One region of the Paenibacillus sp. 01T443 genome, then DNA from elsewhere that is predicted to be linked to it. Evidence: riboswitches for the same ligand, from Rfam matches in the RefSeq annotation. Region 1 holds a riboswitch; each other region holds the start of a gene.
What was found. A riboswitch is a leader RNA that binds a small molecule or an ion and turns the genes downstream of it on or off. The one in region 1 is predicted to bind cyclic di-GMP.
Positions count from the first base shown of each region.

Region 2: it holds a riboswitch for cyclic di-GMP, as region 1 does, so the genes downstream of both, AC1DLI_RS06535 (LPXTG cell wall anchor domain-containing protein) here and AC1DLI_RS24205 (amidase) in region 1, are expected to answer to the same signal.
Region 3: it holds a riboswitch for cyclic di-GMP, as region 1 does, so the genes downstream of both, AC1DLI_RS15940 (methyl-accepting chemotaxis protein) here and AC1DLI_RS24205 (amidase) in region 1, are expected to answer to the same signal.

Region 1 is NZ_JBFTPE010000014.1:84,866-92,845, reverse strand. Features, by position in the region: gene AC1DLI_RS24215 (hypothetical protein) at 1-3,081, opposite strand, end outside; gene AC1DLI_RS24210 (family 2 glycosyl transferase) at 3,086-5,281, opposite strand; gene AC1DLI_RS24205 (amidase) at 5,414-6,310, opposite strand; cyclic di-GMP riboswitch class I at 6,435-6,519, opposite strand; gene AC1DLI_RS24200 (class II fructose-bisphosphate aldolase) at 6,783-7,640, opposite strand; gene AC1DLI_RS24195 (hypothetical protein) at 7,868-7,980, shown strand, end outside.
Region 2 is NZ_JBFTPE010000004.1:72,357-80,336, forward strand. Features, by position in the region: gene AC1DLI_RS06525 (ATP-dependent helicase ComFA) at 1-1,548, opposite strand, end outside; gene AC1DLI_RS06530 (hypothetical protein) at 1,806-2,267, opposite strand; cyclic di-GMP riboswitch class II at 2,512-2,595, shown strand; gene AC1DLI_RS06535 (LPXTG cell wall anchor domain-containing protein) at 2,626-3,753, shown strand; gene AC1DLI_RS06540 (response regulator) at 3,904-4,632, opposite strand; gene AC1DLI_RS06545 (sensor histidine kinase) at 4,640-5,800, opposite strand; gene AC1DLI_RS06550 (stalk domain-containing protein) at 5,877-7,980, opposite strand, start outside.
Region 3 is NZ_JBFTPE010000008.1:440,212-448,191, forward strand. Features, by position in the region: gene AC1DLI_RS15920 (response regulator transcription factor) at 1-504, opposite strand, end outside; gene AC1DLI_RS15925 (sensor histidine kinase) at 536-1,906, opposite strand; gene AC1DLI_RS15930 (hypothetical protein) at 2,046-3,089, opposite strand; gene AC1DLI_RS15935 (HSP90 family protein) at 3,092-4,867, opposite strand; gene AC1DLI_RS15940 (methyl-accepting chemotaxis protein) at 5,035-6,801, opposite strand; cyclic di-GMP riboswitch class I at 6,887-6,971, opposite strand; gene AC1DLI_RS15945 (DUF1836 domain-containing protein) at 7,046-7,816, opposite strand.

The DNA.
Region 1 (7,980 bases):
ATAACTCGATTTGGTTCGTTGTACATATTGAGGTATATCCCATGTATTCCATGTGAAGGTTTTATATCCCGACGATGTAACACTCTCAGGGAAATGATAGTCAACCTGTTTCGTTTCTTTATTCATAACAACCAAGGAAGCGACAATCCCGTCCGTCATTCTCACAGTGAGAGCGTCTTTCTTATTTTCAATAACACCTTTACTTTTTTCATCATTCAATACAAGCAGACTAGATGGATCTGTAAAGTTCAGTTTCGACCACGGTATTCTTACGCTCAAAGTGTTACCCTCCACATAAAAACCGTTCGTATTGCTTTCAAAAGAACCTGAGGCTATTGCTGAAACATCCTCATATTTTGCCTTAACTCTTTTATCTGCTTTAGTTTCATACTCGGAAGATACTTGTCTCGTCATCCTCTCAAATATTCCCGTAGTAGATATTGAAGTAAAGTAAGTCCCCTTACTCGTGTTGTAACTGGGAATAACCAATAAATCCGCTTTTGTCGGATTAATAATTTGTATATTGAACTCGGCTCCTGACCAATTTTCATTCACATCAGGCGCCAACATGTACTCCCCATTCTTACGGTCAATAGTATCTAAATAAATCATGATACTTTTTTTGTTAAAATCGGGGATCTTAGAAAATTCAGCTTTTAAGTAAAAATAGGTCTCATCCGCATTTAAGGCTAATGTATTTAATGGATCCGAGCCGCGTAAAGTCATTGAATAATCTTTAGGGGCTTTAGACTCCATAGCTAAAATACCAAAGTTTTGAGCAGGATCAACTATGTTGTGCCACAACATTCCACGGTTATAGGGAATCATATAGGGTGAGGTAAATTGATTACTCTTCCCCCACTCATCTGCCCATTCGTATACTAGTCCTCCCATAGCACCGCTTTCTTTAATAATGGAGTACATAGACACGATTCCCTGGCCCTGAACCTTTTCAGTAGAACCATTACTTGTTGGAATACCGAATTCACTAATTAAAATTGGATACTTGTTTTGAGCTTTTACAAATGCATTTAGATATTCTTTGAATCCTTTAAGGGAAGGCACTTCGTCTTCCCTGTCATCTTCTTTAAAAACTAGTTGGTCCGGAAAAATATCATAAGCTCCAAAGAACCCACTAGTTACTTTATTGCTTACATCAAAATGATTGATATCCAGTACTACTCCAGCTTTTGAAACTACATAATCGTTCATTTTTTGATATAAGCCGTCCAATTCCGGAGTGCTTACCAACGCTATTGGATGCTGCATATCGTAGTTTTTCTGTTCATACTGGTAGACGTTATCTATAATTGAAGCTAACCATGCTTCAGTCTGCGTTGCGTTTGCTTCGATAGATACGTACTCACCTTTATATTCAATCATTGTATTTCCTTCATTCGTTATTGCGACATAATCCGGATTTAAGTTCGGATCTATCAGATACCCCAGTACTGAGCCTGAAACATCATTCATATAAGACTCAGAATCATCTTTGTCAGGACTATTTACCGTAACATTACCATGAATCGCATTAATCGTTTTCTCTATTGCTTTCTTAAATGATAAATTATACTCAATATTTGAGTAATTACCCGCTGGTGGCTCCTGGTTAACCGATATATTTTGTAATAGATAAAGCTTTTTATCAGGATTATTGAAATTGTAAACATCAAGCGCTCGATAAAATACAGGAGGCATCAGCGTGTACACTCTAATTGTGTTTGCGTTCATCGCTCCAATCTTCTCAAACCAATCTCTATAGAAAGCTGGGTCATCAGGAAGTATTCCATCAGGAACACCCGGTACTGTTGGGCCGATATCAACGCCTTTGACATACATCTTGTTCCAATCACCATTACGATACACAGAGAACTGCCTGTCCGTAATCTTAGATACAAGTTGCGAACCGTCGCTTGCTACCTCGGTCTCATTTTTGAAACTTATCATATGATCTAAAGGCTTAACATCTTTCAATACCTTAGACATAAAGGGGGTATAAAAATTCCAATAAAAGTAAGAAGTGTCCCCTTCACTATTGACACTGAAATAGCGATATAGTGTGGTTGCGCCTAAGAACTGCTTAATTTTATCCGGCCCTCTATAATCAGTAAAGTCACCTGCTAAATAAAAGGATCGCTTATCATTTTCATGATTGGCAATTATAGCAGGAAATCGATGATTAAGACCAAATGGCTTTAACTGGTTTTCTCCCTCTTCTGTGAGGTTTAAGTCATACCAAGCAATAACTGATTCTTGATCAACAGGCTTAACAATTTCAAACCAATTATAATAATTGACAGTCTTAGTACCGTAAGTATTCGCATTTTCTTCAGACATGTTTACCTGGAGTGACGGCCCTATAAAGCCAACATTCCGCTGCAATACAACAATTCTATTATTCCCTGCTATTACAATCCCAGCACCAGTCATACTCCATTTTTTTCCGTATTGCTGTTCGTAAGTAACTCTAATCCAATTTGGCACGTCAGCTGTAGAAGACAAATCCGAGAAGAACTTGCCTGCTAAGCCTGTGTACTGCACCCCAAAAATGGCTTCTAATTCCTTCGAAACGCTTGCTTTTGTCGGATCTCCTGCAATATTGTATTCACCGATAACTGTAGTTCCTCTTTCATAACTTGTCGCAATAATGCCGACCTCTTCTTTCGTCATCCCGGAAACACCTACAGGTTCTAATCCATTGACTCTAGAATTACCAGTTCCATACATATCCGAAATATAGATTACATCCGGCACGCTTGATAATTTTTGAAGTGGTTTATTGACTAACTTCCCCTCAGAAAGAAAATTCCCATAATAATCTTTTTCACCGTTGTATGATTTTCTTGTCTCCTGCTGCTTTATTCCTAAATAATCCATTAACCAAAATAACCCGCGTTGTTTACTGTAATCCAATGATGCGACTTCTCCGGAATCAAGGGTTTCGATCGGGAATGTTTTATTGAACACAACGATATCTAAATATTTATTTGCAGTAAGCTTCCACAATACAAAAGGAGTCAATAAAATGACAAACAACATCAGCAATACAACATAACGAATTTTAATCTTTTTTTTTGTCATTTACCTATTCCTCATTTTTAGCCTCTAGATCTAGAAACCCTTTTTGTAAAATATAGTAGGAAGGCTTTAACCTCTCATGAAAAGTCGGTACATCCCACTCGTTCCAATTATAGGCTGCCATGGATAAATTCTGAACACCTATTGGGTTTTCACTTTTCAGCATTTCAATTCCGACATGGAAGCTATTTACTTTAAGCGATGATATTTTACCACGGGCATACATATCATCAATTACAAATTTCTTCGATGGGTCCATCACATTTAACAACTGCCATGGAATTCTGATTTCTAAATGCCCGTTATCGTAATAGAAATCACTTAACGAGTAGTATTGAGGATTGTCTGGATTAGCTATCCCATATTGAAGCAAACCTGTTTCATAGCCAGTGAAAGGAATCTCAAGATCGGTTATTGGAATTTTAATTTTTTTATTCAATGCCAGCCTAATTGGATTGAAAATTCCTGAATTCTTAATGTGAAATGATTCGTTTTTATCAATTAGATTACTTTGTACTGCGTAACGGAAATAATAATTATCGTAATAAGCGTCAACTAGGAGGCGAGAGTCATTAGGGCCTTGAATTTTAAGGACAAAATCAGCCTGCTTACTAAATGTGGTATCGTATTCTGAATAGCCATTATTTCCTTGGCCGTTTATGGTATCGAGGGGAATTAATAATGTGTCATGGTTGAAGTCATAGTTTTCAGCATCTACCATTAAATAGACGTATCCTTCATCACTTTTGACGTATAAATTCATTCCATTCTTCGAATAGAGAGGATCATCGTTTTTCCAATCATTGATCTGTCCGTCAACATAACTGATGTTTTCTGGATTTCCGGGATCAAATGCCAATAGACCGAAATGCTGCTCGTTAGTCTGCGTGTTCGACCAAAACGGACGGGAATCAGGCAAATCTAGATCATTATTATTCCAAGTTCGTTTAAACCATTCATCCTGCCACGCAAATACTAGACCACCGGCAAGATTCGCTGTGTGTATATCAGTTATCATGTGGACCAACATATCGCCTTGTGTTTTTTCGTCAATAAATCCTTGATTAAAGCCCGTTATTTTGTTTTCATGCGCTTTTCCCCTTGAAGCTGGTATGCCGAACTCGGACACTACAATTGGCATTGAATGAATCTTTTTTATATCTTCCAGATATGCCAAATACGGATCCGGTTTACCATCCGGGCCTTTAAACTGAATATAATCCGTTTGATAGCTAAACAAATCAGGGTAATAAGGATACACGTGGTATGATGCAAACATGCCCGGCTTAAAGGTGTCGTGCCACTTTACATGTTCTACGTTTACTTCTACTAGATCTTCGTTTTTATATGGTTCATTTGGATGCTTTAGTGGATCAGTCGTCACCCAATTGGAAAATGCAACCGGCCTTTGCATATTGTATTTTGTCATTTCATACCCAATGATTTTATCCCCCAGCTCGGCCAAAAAAGCTTCGAACGGCGAGGCGCTAATCGTATATAGGTATTTTCCATTATAATGGTTGCGATTCATGTTATTTTCATTTGTACCTACAACAAAAGAAGGTTCCCATTCTATACCTAGTATCCATCCCACTACGTATTGGGAAACATCTGTTGTATATGTACCATCGGCATATCCTTTATGAACTGGCAGATAACTATCCCCATGAATAATATCAACAATTTCTTGTCCGCTCTTGATGACATCATTTAAGATCTTATCGTTATTGCCAAATGCATCATCAATGGTCAATATGTCATTCTCGTTCACCCATACACCATGGATAACGTAAATTGGCTGTTTTCCATCTTTTTCTGCTTTTTGATTAAAATCATATAACGCATTATAAAATTGCGGTCTCTGTGTGGTATATACCCTGATTGTATTTGCATTCATTTCGGAAATATAACCAAACCATCTATAATATTCATCATAAGTGATGGCGACTTCGCCAGGAAAAGAACCCGGTTTGCCTGCACCTATGTTGACGCCTTTAATAAAAATCTTTTTCCATTCATTACCCTTTAAGACATAATACGAATCATTGTCTGTTTTACTAATATACCTGGTACCGCTCTCCATCGAAATAGGTGTGGCGGGTTCATGTGATTGCTCATCTAAAAAGAACTTTTGATATCCCATAAAAAGCGAACCAATAATAAATATTAACAACATTCCTAAAATAACCTTTTTTTTCGACATTTTATTTAAACCTCCTACTGTAGTTTATAGGTAATTTTGCCTAACTGTCAATCTAAATAGATTACTACTTGACGCTTGTTGCTTAATCAAATAGCCCCCAGCATGAAGCTGGGGGCTACGTGTACATTTAATTTATTTCATTGCCATCCAGCTGTCATAATAGTGAACAGCTATTCCATTAAACTCGGGGTGCGTTTTATAGCTTTCATAAACAAGTTCGAGTTGCTGATCCATATAATTTTTACCCTCTTCATAAAAAGTTACAAATTGATATGGGTTTGCAAGCCGCCCAGTTTCAACAGCAATGGTACCTTTTACACTATATTTACTAAACATTTTCATTTCAGCGGCCGAAATACTGATAATTCCGTCGGCTCCCTCTGCTATGTCTCGATAAGCCATTATGGTCATAAACTTTACATGCTGACAAAGCCACTCCGCAATATTACCCGTCCCATATTTATTTTGATATTGTACGCCATAAAACCAAAAAGGAATATCGATACCAAAGTTCAAATTAAGCTTGCTGGCTTGCCTCTTAAACTTAATGATTAACGTTTGATACGCCTCCAAAATCTCGTTTTCATTACCCGTATACTGATCAAGCTCGTAAGGTTCCACATCTAGATGAATACCTTTAAACCCTTCATTAATTGACGCTGTCTTTTGATAATTATTTAACCAATCGAAGAAAGTTTGTTGGAGCTTCACACCGTTTTTAGCTACCCACTGGGGTGCACCGTCCAACGCTTCAACTTTTATTCCATTTGCAGTTGCTTTGCTGATAAAACTTCTATAGTACTTAGTATCTACCGCAATATCGATTTGCAGCAGTACTAACTTGACATCATGATTGATTAAATTTTCAATAATCTCATCCGGGTATTCAACAATTTTAGAAGCATCCCATAACCAAGTCGATAAATTTGTATTTTTAGAGTACTTATACTTTGATTCAGCTCTGACAACCCCTGAAACAGTTGAGTATATAAGAAACATAGTACATAGTAATAAAACGACCTTTTTCATATTCATATCTCCATTAATTTATAATGACGTACAAAAAAACACAGTCCGGTTAAACACCGAACTGTGTCGAAAAATATGTGATAAAAACGAGCACTGGTTGCGTCAGTTTTTATTACACTCTTCGTTCGGCAACTGGCTGCCATAGGTTCTCACCCTTAGGCCCTCTAGTTTTGCGTCCCTGCTTTACAACAGGTTTGCTATTATCGTGAAGCTTAATATGCAATTGTAATATGAAGTTATTATAGGTGTAGTTCTACATGTTCATCTAACAAACGTTATTAATATAATATTTGATTGATCACCAATTGTCCAATACTTTGCTTTGCGACCACTAACGGATAGCAGAATGTCATACTTGTGGTATTAGCATAAGTCAATAATACTAAAGCTCGATGCCTCTTAGTCCGCAATAAAAAAAGGGTTGGACTGGATGCAAATCGCACCCTGCCCAACCCTTTTCACTTTATATTTATTACGCTTTATTCGAAGAACCGAATTCACGCATTTTACCTTGAACCGTTGCTTTAATCGCATCGCGGCCCGGGGACAAGAATTTACGCGGATCGTAAACTTCTGAATCAGAAGTCAAGATTTCGCGAGCAACTTTTGTAAACGCGATTTGGTTCTCTGTGTTTACGTTGATTTTTGCAGTTCCCAGCGAGATAGATCTCTTAATATCCGCTGTAGGGATTCCTGTACCGCCGTGCAATACCAATGGAAGCTTTATTGTTTGGCAGATCTCTTCCATTTCTTTGAAGCCAAGGTTTGGTTCGCCTTTGTAAGGGCCATGTACGGAACCTAGTGCAGGAGCAAGGCAATCGATGCCTGTAAGCTCAACCAGTTGCTTACACTCTTGAGGATCAGCGTAGATAACGCCCTCAGCGATAACATCATCTTCTTGTCCGCCAACCGTTCCAAGCTCAGCTTCTACGGAAACGCCGCGCTCATGCGCGTATGCAACTACTTGTTGTGTAGTTTTTACGTTTTCTTCGAATGGTGAGTGTGATGCATCTATCATAACAGAAGTAAAACCAGCATCAATCGCTGCTTTACATTTTTCAAAGCTTGAACCATGGTCCAGGTGAATAGCAACAGGAACCGTGATTTTCATTTCTTCAATTAGGGATTTCACGATTGCAGTTACAACTGTGAAGCCTCCCATGTAACGAGCAGCGCCTTCGGAAACACCAAGAATAACTGGGGATTGCTCAGCTTGAGCAGCGCCAAGGATTGCTTGTGTCCACTCTAGGTTATTGATGTTGAATTGACCAACAGCGTAACCTTCTTTTAAACCTTTGTTCAACATTTCTTTCATTGATTCCAAAGCCATGATAAATCCTCCTTCAAAATAATTGCAATTTAATAACTCGACCTTTCAATCATACCCAATTCATCCACAGTTTAAAATTGCGTCCGCAAACTGCAGTGATACTGGCACGAACGGAATCGGCTTTTCCACGTTCACGTTCTACTTATCAGACTACATGTTATCACAAATTTCGTTATAAGACTACCTATAGGCAGGGAGGATTAAAGGAGTGCTGAGGAGTTTATTTCATGGAAATTAACATTAATCCTGTTGTTATCCCCCACTCGCAAAAAAGAATCATGATTCCCCAGGGTAAAATGTATCAAATATACATAAGTATGCCGCTTCATAAGGCACCTCT
Region 2 (7,980 bases), on a different contig from region 1:
CCCGCGTTTCGCTGCCCGCTGCAAATCGCTTGGCGGCGTAGCCGACAATAACAGGCGAGCTGCGCCCGGCGCACAGCTTTTATCCGCCGCAAAATGAAGGAGTGGATCGCCCGCAAACGGAAACGCATCAAGCTCATCGACCACGACGAGATCAAAACCTTGATAAAAGCGCAGCAGTTGATGCGTGGTAGCCAGCGTAATGTCACCGTTTTCCCAGCGCTGCTCACTGCCCCCGTATAACGTGACTACAGTAGCTCCTGGAAACGCTTTGCGGATTCGCGGGTCAAGCTCAATGACGACATCGCGGCGCGGCGTTGCGATCAGTGCCTTTCCGCCCCGCAGCAAGACAGATTCCACTAGCGGAAAAATCATTTCCGTCTTGCCCGCTCCCGTTACCGCCCATAGGAGAAACTCTCTGGCCCTGGCGGTTTTGCCCTTTGTCATTCGGGTACGCCCAGTATGCGGCTCCGGCTCCTCTAGGAATCGCAGTGCTTTCTCTGCGGCGGCCGTTTGAGCGGGACTCAGCTTCCAACGCTCAAGCCGCAGATCACTAGCCGGCAATATAAATTCCTTGGCCGCCCCTGCTCCCGCTTCTACACCTGCGGGCCCATAACGCTGCCCCGTAACCAGCAGCTCGCATTCCCGGCTCCGCCCCATCCCAATGCACGCCGTGCAGTAGGCGCATATCCGACCGCACGCGGCACATGCCGTGCGGTTCATAAACGCCTCACCGCTCCCGCAGCGCAGGCAGCTGCGCTCGCGCCTCCGGCGCCCCAATGCGTCCGCCCGCCCGCCGTCTCCGGCGGCGATCGATCCGCTCAGGCGCACCCGCCCGAGCAGCGCCGCAAGCTGCAGCATTTCGCTCCAGCCTGCAGCGGCACCGGGCCCGCCTGCGCCAGAGAGCAGGGCGTGCGCCTCGCTTCGCAACAGCGCACGTCCCTGCAGCATGTCCGCGGCACGGCTCGCCCCTGCCGCGATTTCTCCCAGCTCCACCGCACGGCTCGCCCCCGCCGCGATTTCTCTCAGCTCCGCTGCACGCTTAGTTCCAGCCGTGGTTTCTCCCAGCTCCGCTGCGCTTTTGATCTCCCCCTTTGGCCGATCCCACCGCTCAGCCAAACCTAGCAAACCCTCTATGCCCAGCCCCGTTTGCCGCTTTGTCCGGCTTCCAATCCGCCACCACTGGCCAGAACCTGCTGTCCCTTCTTCATTTTGCGCATTTCTCTTCGCCTCCTTCGCACAAGCCATCAGCAGCTCCAACGCATCGCAGCCGATATCCGACCTTCCCTCATCGAAGATATACTGCTCTAAATGCACGATTTTCCCGCGTTTTCGCTTCATCGCTGCTTCCCAAAGCTCCACCACAAGGCAAGCATCACCAAGCGGCAGCGCTTCAAGCAGCAGCCAGCCTGTATCCGCAGTTTTCTCATTCAGACAGCCCGCCTCACCGAAATCGCCGTTCATCCAGAAATGCTTATCCAGAGCTGCTTGAATCGTCGCGCGTGCCTGCCAGCATCCGCGTACCTTTACAACATACACCTGAGCCTTCATCTTCCTTCCCCCTCTGTTCCTTCATCATCCGGCGCTTTTCATTTATAAACGAAACGTATAAATTCTTATAAATGAACACAAGCATAAACGGCTGTAGCCGTCTTTTGTCGGCAAAAGCTCGTTTCGCGGAGATATATAAGCAGATTTATAAGTAAAAACTTATAAAGTCTTATATATAAAAAAAAGCACACCCAACCACGCAGAATGCGTCATTGAGTGTGCTTCACTCCGAATATTCAATTACGGCAAATTATATACTAAAATGGCATTTTCGACAAATCCGACGGGTTTTGCAAATCAATCAGCACCGCGTGGTCTGCATTCGATACGATTCCTTCTGCCTGAAGCAGCCACAGCAGTTGGGTACCATCCACAGCTTTCGTTTGCGAACGCTTACTATCCTCGTTTTCGGTTAGAGGTTCCGACCCTTTGGCATGCACCCTGACTTCCTTGCCGTCTCTCGATAAGCGCTCAACAATAGCAAGCGTTTCATCCGTTACCCCGTGGTCGACAATCGTCAACCGAACATCCTTGCCCATCCGCCGCGAAAAAGAAAACAACGAGCGCACATACCATTCCATATTTTTTTGCCGAACGCCCGCAACAAGTACGTAATGTTTGCTGGATTGCTGCCTTCCTCGCCGAATCCGATAAGCCAGATGCACCGACAATGCAGCCACGGCATAAATGCCAATAACCAAAAGTAGAAGCTCAAACATGGCGGCCACCTCCTCTTTGTGACACTATATGCTAGGAAGAGCCCACTGGTTCCGCAATGGGAGGACAAGGCGAAAAATGTATGTTGTATCAAAAAGGTCTTTTCTCTCGATTATTAATAGTCAAATTCCGACAAAGAAACACCCTTGAGCAATTTACAATATATGTTATCATTTTACTACGTATCCTTGCATATATAAGATATGCACGCGAATGGAAAGGAAGCGGCGTCTTACACATTTTCAGAATAGCTAGGGAAGCGATGAAGTATAATCTGCATATGGACACTTGGATTATATGGAGCTAATAGTGTAACCGGCCCTCTTAGAACCCACTACCTATCTAAGAGGAGAGTGAATGATGCGTTATTTTAAAAAGCAGCTTTCTTTAAGCATGGCCCTGATCTTGATTTTTTCCTTAGCGCTTGGTTCTCTTGTTATGGCCGAAGGTCAGGATAATGGAGGTGCGACTTTAGCAGACCCCTTAATTGAGAACACCTGCGAGAGCTACTCATCCAACCGGGATCATGTCTTAGCAAACCAAACCAATATCGTAGACAATGGCGACGGCACGGCGACTGCGTCCTTTAGGACCACACAGGATTGCGTAAGAGTAAGCTTCTCCTCCTATGCGGGCCCTGCTGACTGGACTCCAGGTCCAGGCGATACGACAATACCTTACCTCAAACAAGTGTATTTTGATGGGCCGTCCATTGTATATCCGAAGGCTGGCAGCTATTCCATCACCATTGACATTCCGGTATGTCTTCCTTATCAGCTGGACATTTATAGCGGTGATCTGATTACCCAGTTAGGCGTTGGCGCCCACGGCGACAAAATTAAAGCCTGGAAGCTAAAGCTTCAAAACACTTGCACGGAGCCGACGCCAACACCGACTCCTACACCAACGCCAACACCTACATCTACACCTGAAACCACACCATCATCTACACCTTCATCTACACCTGAATCCACACCATCGTCTACACCTTCATCTACACCTGAAACGACACCATCGTCTACGCCTTCATCTACACCTGAAACGACACCATCGTCTACACCTTCATCTACGCCTGAAACGACACCATCGTCTACGCCTTCATCTACACCTGAAACCACACCATCGTCCACTCCTTCATCTACACCTGAAACGACACCATCGTCTACGCCTTCATCTACACCTGAAACCACACCATCGTCTACGCCTACTGTGACGCCTACTACAACAGCAACCTCATCACCGACCGTCTCGCCATCGCCCGAAGTAACGCCCTTAATTGAAATTGACGATGAGGAACCCCCAATCGGAGGCATAGGCGGAGAGATCGATTCCGAAGTTGATACCGTTATCGATTCCCAGGATGAGCAAGTTCCGCTGGCTACGCTTCCGAAAACCGGCGATTCCAGCCCGACTCCTTATTATTTAATCGGTGCCTTTGCGCTTACAGCCGGCTTTATCTCGCTTCGTAAGCAAAGACAAAGAAAATAAAGTCTCTTTCCCTCGTGCTCCGGCGCTGCGTTATGAGCAGCCTCGGAGTGCTTCTCATTCACTGTGGTTTAGCATCATTTTCTTGTATTCTTATATACAAAAAAATCCCGCATCAGAAGATACGGGATTTTGCTCTGCAATTAATAATGATTACAAGGTCACCCAGCCATATTTAATGGACTGAATAACGGCTTGAGTACGGTCGTCTACTTCCATCTTTTGCAAAATGCTGCTCACATGGTTTTTTACCGTTTTTTCGCTGATAAACAAAAACTCCCCAATCAGCTTATTGCTTTTGCCCTCGGCCATTAATCTAAGAACCTCCGCCTCACGGCGTGTTAACGGGCTCTCATCGCCTGCAACGAATTTCACTCCCGGCTCTTGGGCGGCTGCTGCGCCTGAAACGATTCCCATCTCGTCTAAATAAGTCATACGGCGAAGCTGATTGATCAGCTTGCCAGTTACTTTAGGATGGATGTAGGCATGGCCTTGAACGACGGAGCGAATAGCATTAATCAGCGATTCAGCCTCCATATCCTTCAGCAAATAGCCGGTTGCCCCTTTTCGAAGCGTTTCAAACACATAGCTCTCATCATCATGAATAGATAGAATGATAACCTTTACGTCAGGAAACATGCTCTTCAAACGTTCTGTCGTGACAACGCCGTTCTCGATTGGCATATTGATATCCATCAAAACGATTTCTGGAATCGTATGATTACAAAACTCTAACACTTGAATGCCGTCCCCGCACTCGCCAATGACCTCAAGATCGTCTTCCATATTTAGAATCCGCTTAAGACCTTCACGAAACAGCTGGTGGTCATCCGCAAGTAAAATTTTGATTGTACTCACATTGCTTGCAGTTTTCTGGATCATCATCATCTTACTCCTTTCTAGATTCGGCAGTAGTTGGTATATCTATTATAATTTTCGTCCCTCTACCGGGATTTGAGTCTATATCCATCCTTCCCTCTATCAGTTCAATCCGTTCTCTCATCCCCACCAATCCAAAATGCGCGTTTCGACTAGCATCCTGCTCAATGAGTTGGCTGTGAAAACCAACGCCGTTGTCTTGAATAACGAGTGAAATATGCTGTGGCCGATAGTTAATTTCGAGTGAGACATGGGTAGCGCTCGCATGCTTAAGTGCATTAGAAAAAGCTTCCTGAACTAAACGGTAAATCGCCGCTTCCATTGCCGATGGCATTCTAGCCTCTTTGCCAATAAGCTCGAACACGGTATGTATTTTTGTTTTCTCTTCAAAATCCTGCGTGAATTTCCGAAGAGTCGGCACAAGTCCCAAATCATCCAAAGCCATCGGACGCAAATTAAATATAATTTTGCGTATCTCCTCTAGTCCGGAGCGCACCTGCCCTTTCAAATCTACTAATTCTTCCTGTACCATCACAAATTCCTGCTTGATAAGCATTCGCTCAGCGATTTCTGTTCGAAGCACGATATTAGCGAGTGATTGAGCCGGTCCGTCATGGATTTCCCTAGCGATCCGCTTACGCTCTTCCTCCTGCGCTAATATAATTTTCAGACCCAGCAGCTGCCTGGTTTTGGCAGATTCAATAATACGGGTAACCTGGTTCAAATCCCCCGCTAAATATTCAAGCACAACATTTATTTGCGATGCGATTGTTTCAGCCCGTTCAATGGAGTTTTCTACATTACGGACACGTTTTTGCAAATCGTCGCGACGTGCCTTCAGGTAAGACTCCTTCTCGCGGTATACCATCAGATCCAGCTGGATCTGGGTGGCTTTCTCATAAGCAGACTTAATGTCTTCTTCCTTGTAGCGTACAAAATCCCGGCTAACCTCCGTCAGCCTTATCCGCGCACGGCGGTAGTCCTGCTCTAGCTGATCGACCTTATCAATCGTCTTCACTGTTTCTTGAAGAACGATTTCAAGCTCCTGCTCCAAAGACTCCATCTCCGTGCGCGCTGATTCACATATTTCATAAATTTGATATTTGCTGTCTTCCATGACTTCGATAGCATTTTTGATTACACGATTTATATCGCCTGTAAGGTGGTCCACTGTAGATCGGCAACCTTTCTGTATTAAAGGTTAATCTACTCTATCATACCACAGATTGGATATCATTCGTCCATCGTTAATCGATGGTAATCTTTTTCGTTTTTCCGTCGTAACCCACCTTTAGACCTAATTTTTCGGAAAATAGGCGTACCGGGATCAACGTGCGGTTATTTCGGATAATCGGCGTTACCTCTGAGCTTTGCCGTACGCCGTTTAAAATGAGATCCTTTTTACCTAGAGTCATTTCCATCAGCTTATTGCCTCGCAGCACCGTGACCTGACCCGTATTTCCATCAAATAACAGACGTGAGCCCATAGCATCCGATACAAATCGAACCGGTACGAAGGTTATCCCGTTCAGCACGAGCGGTGCTGAATCCAGCTTTATCGCTTTTCCATTAACCATAGCCGTTGTTTTACCTACAGTCATTTCGACCTTCGTGTTTGTATCTACCGTTACCGAAGGCGGATATTGCAGCTTCATGTTGTCTAGTCCGATTGCACCTGAAGACGACCGCTCATCCTGGCCTTCCGCAATGGTTACAACGTAGATCCGCTTTAGTTTAACCGGGAATTTCATCCCTGCGGACGATAGATTTACCTTTACGTTTTTCCATCCGCTAAAGTCCAGCTGTTTAGCCAGATCAAGAAGATGGGCTTTCCCATCGGCATCGACAAACTCTGCGCGTACCCAGTTCAGGCTGTTATCTCCGTAAAGGTCAACCGTCATTGACGTAGGAGAGCCCTCTATTGCACGGCCATTTGTATTAAACACGGCGTAAGAGGCTTTCGTTCCCGTACCGTTCGTGAAATCATAATCCAATTTCAAAGCCTTTGCAGAGGTTTGTCCCGGGAAGTCTGCTACCAAGCTCACGCTGCCCACTGTCGTTGCGGGCGTGATCTGGGAAGTGATCGGATACGTTGATTTCTCGAAATCCTCGAAGGTCTTAACCGCTTCGCCCTGCGTAAAGGGGATCATGGCTGGAAAACCATCATAACGCGCGATCGCATAACCTGTGGATGTTCCCGCATTCACCGATTGTACGGTTACGCTGTCGCCATTTTGAACTGCGGTAAACCCGATAAACTCCCATTTCACTGAGTCTCCGCTTAACTTATACGTTGTGCCATTTTTGAGCTTAACGGTTAGCGGAACAGAAATCGTGGCTCCTTTTGCCAATACGCCGGCCGCCGTATCAATGGAAAGTGAGGCAATTTGATCCTGGCCGATTACTTCAATTTCCTGCTTGGTAGTAATAGCCCCGGACTTCACGCTAAGCGTCGTTTTACCTGCTTTAGTCGCTGTAAACTCATTCCCGTTGAAAGTGCCGATTGCCTTCTCCGAGCTCCATACCGCAGAAGCGTTGTCTACCTCGTAAGGATTGTAATACGTATCATAACCTTTTATTAAATAAGACGACTTCTGACCTATGAACATGGCTTTAGAACCACTCACAGAAATGCCTTTTAACGTTCCTTTTGGAGCCGTGGTGAATACGCCAATTCCATTTGCGACGCTTCTTTGAGTTGAACCATACTGCGTGGAATGGGCCAGCTGTAAGGAAAAGTCCCCAAGCGGGCGCTCGATCATCGTTGTTGAGCCGCCGCCATCAAGATTGACGCCTTTAAATACACCCAATTGCAGCATGACTTGTTGAAGCTCTTTCAGGCTGAGCCCTGTATTACCGCCGAAACGCTCACTCGTGATGAGATAAACTTTCATTCCGTCCTTTGAATAGCCAACCCCCGAACGAGATGTATACGACGATCCGCTGACACCGGTGACATCACGCGAAAACGGCGCCACCACACCCGCATTAACTAACAGCGTATGTCCCCCGGCCATCATTTCAAAAGAGGAGGGATCAACTTTCGCTCCCGTTGTTTGCGACTCAAGCGAATAATCAGCCGTTATCGGTTGTCCAACCTGCAGATGTTCCTTCACGTACGCAGCTGCCGTGCCGTGCGTACGAAGTATGTAGCCGTCTTCCGGCGCTTGTCCCGCTATCGCCTTGTCTATCGAGATTTCTTCAATCATCCCGTTGCGGACCAATACCTCCGTCGGCGTGGTGCCTGAATTTTTCGGGCGCTCCGTTCCGCCCCATGCACTTGTATATATATACATTTTATTAACATGACTGTAGATCGAGCCTGTTGTTTCGGGAGCATACGCGGATTGA
Region 3 (7,980 bases), on a different contig from region 1:
CTGCAGTTCCGACGGGGTAATAAGATCACCAAGCTTCTTGGCCTCAAATTCGCGTTCAAGCTGCTTCAGCCTTCGGAACTCTTCCCGCATGCGTTCCGCAACGGCCGCGTTAATGGGCGATTGGCTTCGAGAGGCTGATCTGATTGCATCCGGCAAGCTTTCGAAATCGGATTTGATCTGATAATCTATGGCCCCTGCCTGAAAGGAGCGAAAGATAAGATCTTTTTCCTCCATCGAGGTAAGCATGATAACCTTTGCTCCAGCCGTTATTGAGGCCTCCTCGGCGAGCAAAACACCCTCCGGACGGCCCTCCAGCATGATATCCATCAACACTACATCAGGCGGCAAGGTTTGCTGTATTCCCTCCTGCAAGGCTTGCCTTACGTCTTCGGCTTTGCTGGCAGTCCAAATGACCTTCATATCCGGCTCTTTATCGATATAGGCAACTAAACCGCGAAGCCAATCGAGGTCATCCTCTACAATCCATACCCGAATATTATCCATTTATTTCCCTCCCTTTTTCATGAATTTATTCTTATTCTGATTTTCCTGCTTGGACTGCTCGTTTAGGAAAAGTCAAATAAACAGAAGTCCCGGCCTCCGGCTTGCTTCTAAGATTGAGAAAGCCTTTATGCTTTCGCATGACATGATAGGCATAGGGCAGCCCCAGGCCAAAATTCGTATCGCTGCCGCTTTTGGTCGTATAGAAGGGCTCGAGAACCTTGGTCATTTCACTCTTGCTCATTCCAGGGCCTGAATCTTTTATTTCGATGATAAGCTCACGTTTTGTCTCGCTTAATTGGATAAACAGCTCACCTTTACCCTTCATCGCTTCAAGGGCATTAGCAACGATATTGCCTAAGGCTTCACTTACTTGCGCTGGATCAATGCGACAGATCCAACCTTGGCTGAGGGAAGTACTCAGCTTAATTTGGCCAAGTACAGGTTCGTATCCCTTTATAGTCTGCTCGATAAGCGCTGCCAAATCCGCGGGCTCGACACGCAGCACCAGATCTTCCGTGCGCCGATGGACTCGTTGAAGCATCTCCTGCATGTGACGTGAAGCGTTTAGCACCGTTTCAATATCGGCAAGCAGTTCTTGCTGATCCGTAGCAACCGCATAAGCCTTCATCTTCTCCGAGAACAGCCGCATTTTCCCAGCATCATTCTTGATTGCGTGGTTGAGAATAGCCGTTCCTGACGTGACCGCTCTAAGCGTGGAATCATATCTCCGACGATCGATATTGACGCGCACACCCATGAATCCGTATGTAAACAACGCAATAACAAATACGGTAACCCCTAGCCCGACAATCCACGTATTATAGACCCACATGCGCAGCATCCCGAAGCTTGGCAGCACGTAATTCATGACCATGCAAAACATGACCGGCGGAAGAACAGCTGAGCATATGATCCAGTGCGTACGTGAAAAGGAGGCGTGAAGCTGACGCTTCAGCAGAACCTGAACTGCCCCGTACAAAATATAAGGCACTGCCCACCAGACTACAGTTTTGAACGAGATTGGGTAGACGATGGTATAAAATGGGGTAAATACGACACATAAAACGATTGGTATAAGCAGCAGGAAAGGCAATAGCCCCTGAAAACGCTTAGACAAACGAACAGGCCGATACGCAATCGCGAATAAAACGAAGGAATAGGGCAATCCATAATACGAAATGAGTGAGGAGACCGCCTGCAAACGGTAAAGCAGCTGCTGCGCAACCTCATTCATCCCAGCTTCCGCCGCTGCAGGCAGCCATTGCAGATCCAACACGGCAGCAAGCGCACCCGCTCCTCCGCTGAACGCGACAGCGCCCAGCCAATGATTAACGGATGCTCTCCGATCGGAAAGCCATATGATGGCTGCAATAGCCCACAATGCGATAAGAACGAATAGCATAACGCAGCTCCTTCACTACCGTTACTCTGTTATTTCAATTGATACGGAGGACCATTCACCAAAAATAAAAGGTAAATAAGCACTCTGCAGCCGATCGTTCAATTGAACCACTTCCATTCACTATACGTCAACAAACGGATTAAATGCGGCTCAGCTTTTCTACCTGCTTCAGCTTCTGCGCAAGCAGCTCCGCGCAATAATTATTTTGATTCCTTTGATCAAAAGCAAGGGCAAGCTGTTCGGTTTCCTGTTTTAACTGCTCATATGATAGCTCACTGCTAATTTTAAGCTTACGGCGCCGCTTCTGCTGCTGCCATAATTGCAGAAAGGCTTGAGCTGAGCTCATGTACAAGAAGCGATCCCACCCGACCCTCGTTTCCATCGCAAAGCTGATGGTATTCTCAAACCACTTCGCCGCCTTGTTAATGTCCGTTACGGTGTAATAAGCAAGGAAGCTCCCGTATTCCGTCAGGAAACCAGGACCATTTAATAGGCGTGCTCCTTTCTTCGCCATCTTCACCGCCTCATCTGCTTGATCGGTCTCGAGGAGCGGTAGTAGCAAATGGCTGTACGTGTTTTGAGGGATGGTTTTACAAGTCATTCGGCCATCCATGATCGGCTTCATCGTCTGCAGCCCGCGGCGGTATCTGCCAGCTGTAAAATGATAATAGCCGAAGCTATTTTGTTCGCATGCTCTGCAATCTGACATGCCGTCCCTCGCTGTTTTGCGCCAGAGCTCGTAATACTTCTGTGCCTCTCCCAAATCGCCTCTCGAGAGCGCATAGCGGTGCTGGCATTGATAATAGGGACGCAGGCTGTGTCCGTATTGTAAGCATTTTGCCTTGAAATCATCAAATATTAATACGATCTGGGCAGCGCCAAATTGCGGGAAGCGCCAAATTTGATTGATGAACCATTTATAATGCCAGATGATCGAGAAACTCGAATAAGCGCCAGGATCTTTTTCGAACTGCGTCAAGCACCATGTAAAGGAGACAAGAAACCTTTCTTGGAAGCCGGAATCGAGCGCCGCTTCGGAATACGTCATCCGCGCGAAGTAGGCATCCTCTTTTGTCATATATTGATCGGCAATCCGAATCGCTTCTTCCAAAACAGCAAGCTTTTGTTTGCCCTGCGGCAAACTCCAAGCTTCGTTTCGCAATTGATTGTAGCGCTGCTTCATCCTTAATGCTCACCTGCCTGACTGAGTCCGATATCCAGCACCTGCATAAACGATTGATTTAACAGCCTCAGCTCATCTGGACCGAGCGGATAATTGCCAAGCAGCAAAGCTTGCGTATACACGGTTTCAATGCAAAGTTTCTGCATTTCGGAATTGTCACAGGCAATGGCTTTGCGAATAAGCGGATTGTTAAAATTGTAGCAAATTCTGGCGAAAGGCTGTTCATAAAGCTCGTTTATGACAATATCCATGATCTCTGAAAATAAATCATTCGCTTCTTCCTTCGTTTGCTCCGCCATGCGCAGAAAATTCACTTCATCATTTGTATTATAGAGCGCTGCTAACTCAGCAGGCTCAAAGCGTTTCAGCACACTCCTGCATTGAAACGGCGCAAGCAGCCGATCAGACAGCTCTAAAAACGCTGCTGCACTCTGCTGATCCGTTTGATCGATTGTGATAAAAAAATTCGAGAAGTTAATCGGATCAAGGACGAGCGCTTCAATATTCTCATCCAGCTCGGAAAGCTTGCGCACCAGTTCAAAGTCATGCACATACCCGCCGTTAATAACCATGACATCCTGTGCTTTTGCTACTCGGGCAACTTGGCGGAATTCATCAAGCGTAGAAGAAACGACGATATTCCGGCTCTTCGCCAATATATCGCCCATTTTCATCTCCCCATACGAAGTCTCGAACGTTAAGAATCGAATGAACAACCGGTACAGTTCATCATCCTGGGAGGCCATCGCTTTGATGGACGAATAATGGATTCTAATTATTTTCTCGAACAAGTCGGGATCCGTTTCCGAAAGCATAATCATATGCCGCTTAATACATTCGCCAAGCTCATCCTTTACGCTGTGGAACAGCTCATTTTCCATAAACGCTTCACGGGACGCCGTCGGCTTGAGACCATTCGTATTCATGATGCAAGTTACGAAAAATGCCCATTCCGGCAGCATATTTTGAATTTGATCCGAGAGCAGCATTCGCTTCACATAAACCTTATGTTTCTTCTCCGCTTGCAAGCTGACTGCATAAGGTAGAATATATGCTACGCCTTCCAGCTCGCCCATGCCTGATTTTAATGGGATTGCGTCTAGGAAGTTCTGATACATATGATATTCCCCGTAGGTCAGCGCTTCTTTCATGCTCATCGCCCATGGAGGCGTGTCCTCATTGACGATAATCTCGTTTTTCCCTTCGGATAACTGGATAGGGACAGGCAGAAATTGGCCGTAATGCGTCATTAAATCCGACATGCTATCCCATTCGTAGTATTCCTCATAGCCTTCCTTGCAGGTCAAAAATACGGTAGTGCCGATTGGCGCATCTTTTTCAAGCTTACGAATCGTATAGGTCCCGTCCGAACGGCCTCTCCATTCGAGAGTATCGCCTTCCAGCGCGGATCGTGTAATGACAACAATCTCCCCGCTAACAACGAAGCAAGACAGCAATCCTACACCAAATTGTCCAATGAAATCATCTGCCGAATCAAGATCCTCTCGCTTTGAGGTGCTGCCGATTTGCGCCAGAAAACGATGGATCTCCTGCTCCGATAAACCGATTCCGTTGTCATGAACGGCTATCGTGCGCGAAGCGTATAGCTCCACGCTTACGCGGGCATCAAAGCGATGACCGAGCCGTTTGCGTGCGGTCACTGCATCTACGCCATTTTGAAGAAGCTCCCTTACGAATACGCCGGGATTTGCATATAAATGCTTCGATAGAAGCTCAATCATGCCTTGTAAATTAACTTGAAAATTCAATTCGCTCATTTTATCTCCTATGGACGTTATGTCATTGATATAGATATCGGTAATACCTTTCGTTTTATTTCGTCATATTGCAGATTTATCCTTTTTTTCTTTATGAAGTAGCAGGCAGAAATAGCAACAAAGGACGATCAGCTCACGGCTAATCGTCCTTTATATGGTTATTTTGTTTATAACTTAAATACAGACGCCTTTTCCTTCAAATCCTGCGAGGAGCCTGTCAGCTTCTCTGCAAGCGTACGCAGCTCATCTGAAATATCATTTTGCTTAACGGACAGCTCACTCATATGCTCCATCTTTCCATTAACATCCGATGAAGTATTAAGAAGCTTGTCGACCGCTGATACAATGTGGGTCATACCGCTCGTAATTTCACTGATTGCCGTGGAGATTTCGCTCATTTGATCAGACAGCACGCTGCTTTGGGACTCCAATGCCTGAAACGTGCCGCTCGCCGTTTCCGAAGCCTGCCGCGTCGAATGAATCACATTCGAAAAGGTGCTGATCGTCCGGCTGCTTGCTGCTACATCACTTTGGATGAGTGATAATTCCTTCGTAATCTGCTTGGAAATGGAATCCGTTTGGCTGGACAACTTTCTAATTTCCTCTGCCACGACTGCAAAACCGCGGCCATGTTCGCCTGCTCTTGCCGATTCAATGGATGCGTTCAGCGACAGCAGATTCGTCTGGGTATTTAAATCTTGGATGCCATTCAAAAATTTCGATACATTATTATAACGGTCATTCATCGATTCGAACGCTTCCGTGAGCTTAGCGAACTGCTCAACGGTCTCGTTGACCATGGTTACGACTCCAGCCATCTGGTGGGAACCGTTCTGCGAGGACTGTTTCATTTGGCGCATATCATTGTTTATGTACTCGCTTGATGCAGCGATTTGCTCAGAGCTCGCGGAAATTTGCTCGGTTACCGCTGAAATGGATGATGCATCGTCATATTGGGAGAGCAATGCCTCTCGGCCTAGATCCACTTGGCCTTTCACATCTTCCGAAGCCTTACGGTTGCTGCCGATCATCGTATCCATATTGCGCGAAACATGCAGCACCGACTCGCTCACCTGAAGCGTCGCGCTTATCGTATCACGTAAATTGTCGCCCATTTCAGCTAAGGCTTGATCGATTTCTCCGAATTCATCGGTGCGTACGAGCTTCTCTTGACTTGTAAAATCATTACTGCCGTATGCACGAATACGACGTGTAATACCCGCAAGCCCCGTTTTGATGGATTGCGTAACGCTAAAAATCATGATGGCTGGCAGCACAGCGAGCAAAATTACATTGACGAGAACAATAATGTTTGCGCTGGATACATCCTGATTCAAATTGTTCTGAGTGATACTCGCGTCATGGGTTAAACGCTCGTGCATAGTGTCGTTCGAGTAGTTCAGAATGACCGTATATACGCTGATCAAATTACTAATTCGCAGTGATTTTTCTTCTGCCGTCAATCCAGTAATATCGGTATTCGTTTGCTGTAAATTGTCAAAGGCCAGGCGGATTACGCCGACTTGATTAGCATACAAGGGACCGTCTTCAACAGCCGGAGGGTATTTCTTATCCATTTCAATAAGCTGTTTTTCTAATTCTTCAATATTGGCTGGCAGGGTTTCCAAATCCTTCATGATCGCAGTTGCGTCGCTTTTGCCATTCTCGATCGCATCAACCATTAACAGCATTGCCTTCAGCAGTTTATTAGAGATGCCTTGATAATTGCGTTCCGCGCGGGACAACTGCTCTGAATCCTCAATTGATCCGGCAACCGAAACATTTTGAAAATAAATAAATATGCCGGAACCTACATTAAAAAGAGTAATGATTGCTGTAATAACCAATAACCTGGCCGTTATTTTCCTCATTCTCAGTTTCTTTGACAGCTTGCCCATCTTGCCCGTTCTCCCCAACCATGCCTTTAAATCCATCCGTCTTTCTCTCCTCGGTCTCTCTAAAAAAGCAAAAAAGCTACCCAGCCACAGGAGGCGGATAGCTTTTTTAGCTTTATATCCTTCCGGCGGTCTGGCAGCCATAGCACATACACCTTAGGCCCATAACTTTGCGTCCTTGCCTTTCGGCAAGTTTGCCATTTTCAGATTGTCTATGTTTGTATTTACAACATAAACCAGTATAGGACATATCAGAGAGTCTGTACATACCTTTAGAACTAATTTATTCGGGACTTAGAAACAAAGTCGCATTACAATAACGTCTTGACAAGGAATGAAAATAGGACGTTTGTATCGAAATGACCGAGATCAGCAAAATATTGCGCACGGCCTCCCATTGATTCTCTGTTAGATTCGGCAGCCTGTTCGCAAATTGATTCGCTGACAAACGAATAGCCTGCTCCGTCAATAAATCCTGATGCGGATTTTCCTTCAAATGACCGGATATATCGAGAAGCTGATCGTTATTCGCATCCAGCTCTTCAAACATACTGGTATAAGATGCATATAATTCTAAAGGACCGACTAAATCATCCGTTTCGTCCTCTGGCTTCTTAAATACGATCTCAAATAGCTTGCGAATAGATTCAAAATCAAGATTTGACTTTAAATCATCAATAATGAACAATAACGCGGCTTGATTTAGAGAATATTTTTTCCCTGCCTTCGGACAATCGAAATAAGGTTTAAAATCTCGCTTTACCCAATTTTGCATGGATGTAATCGACAGATTGGAATATTCGATTAACTGGCCGAGCGCAGCAATCTCATGAAGCGAGAAGCCTTTCAGCTCATTGCCTTTTATAAGCTTCTCAATAATTGGAGGCAGCAGCGTAGACAGAAATGCAGGCAATCCCGCGCCCTTCTCCAAATCGTATTGATGAGTTTTTGTCCATGCGGCTTGCAGCACCTGCAGAGGCTTCTGATTATGCTTTCCATCTAAGGAGAGCAGCAAGCAAGCCATCTCTTTTCGAGTAAGCGTAAAGGACTCCATTTCCGTTCCTCCTCGCGCTTTCTTCATACGTTCTTATATTATAAGTTCATATGAACTCATCATATGCCGGAGAATGATACTTGTAAAGGCTCGAAAATCAATGAGAATAAGCTTTTCCATCTCGTAAAATCGCTCTAAAAGCGCATAAAAGGCTGTTACCGTTG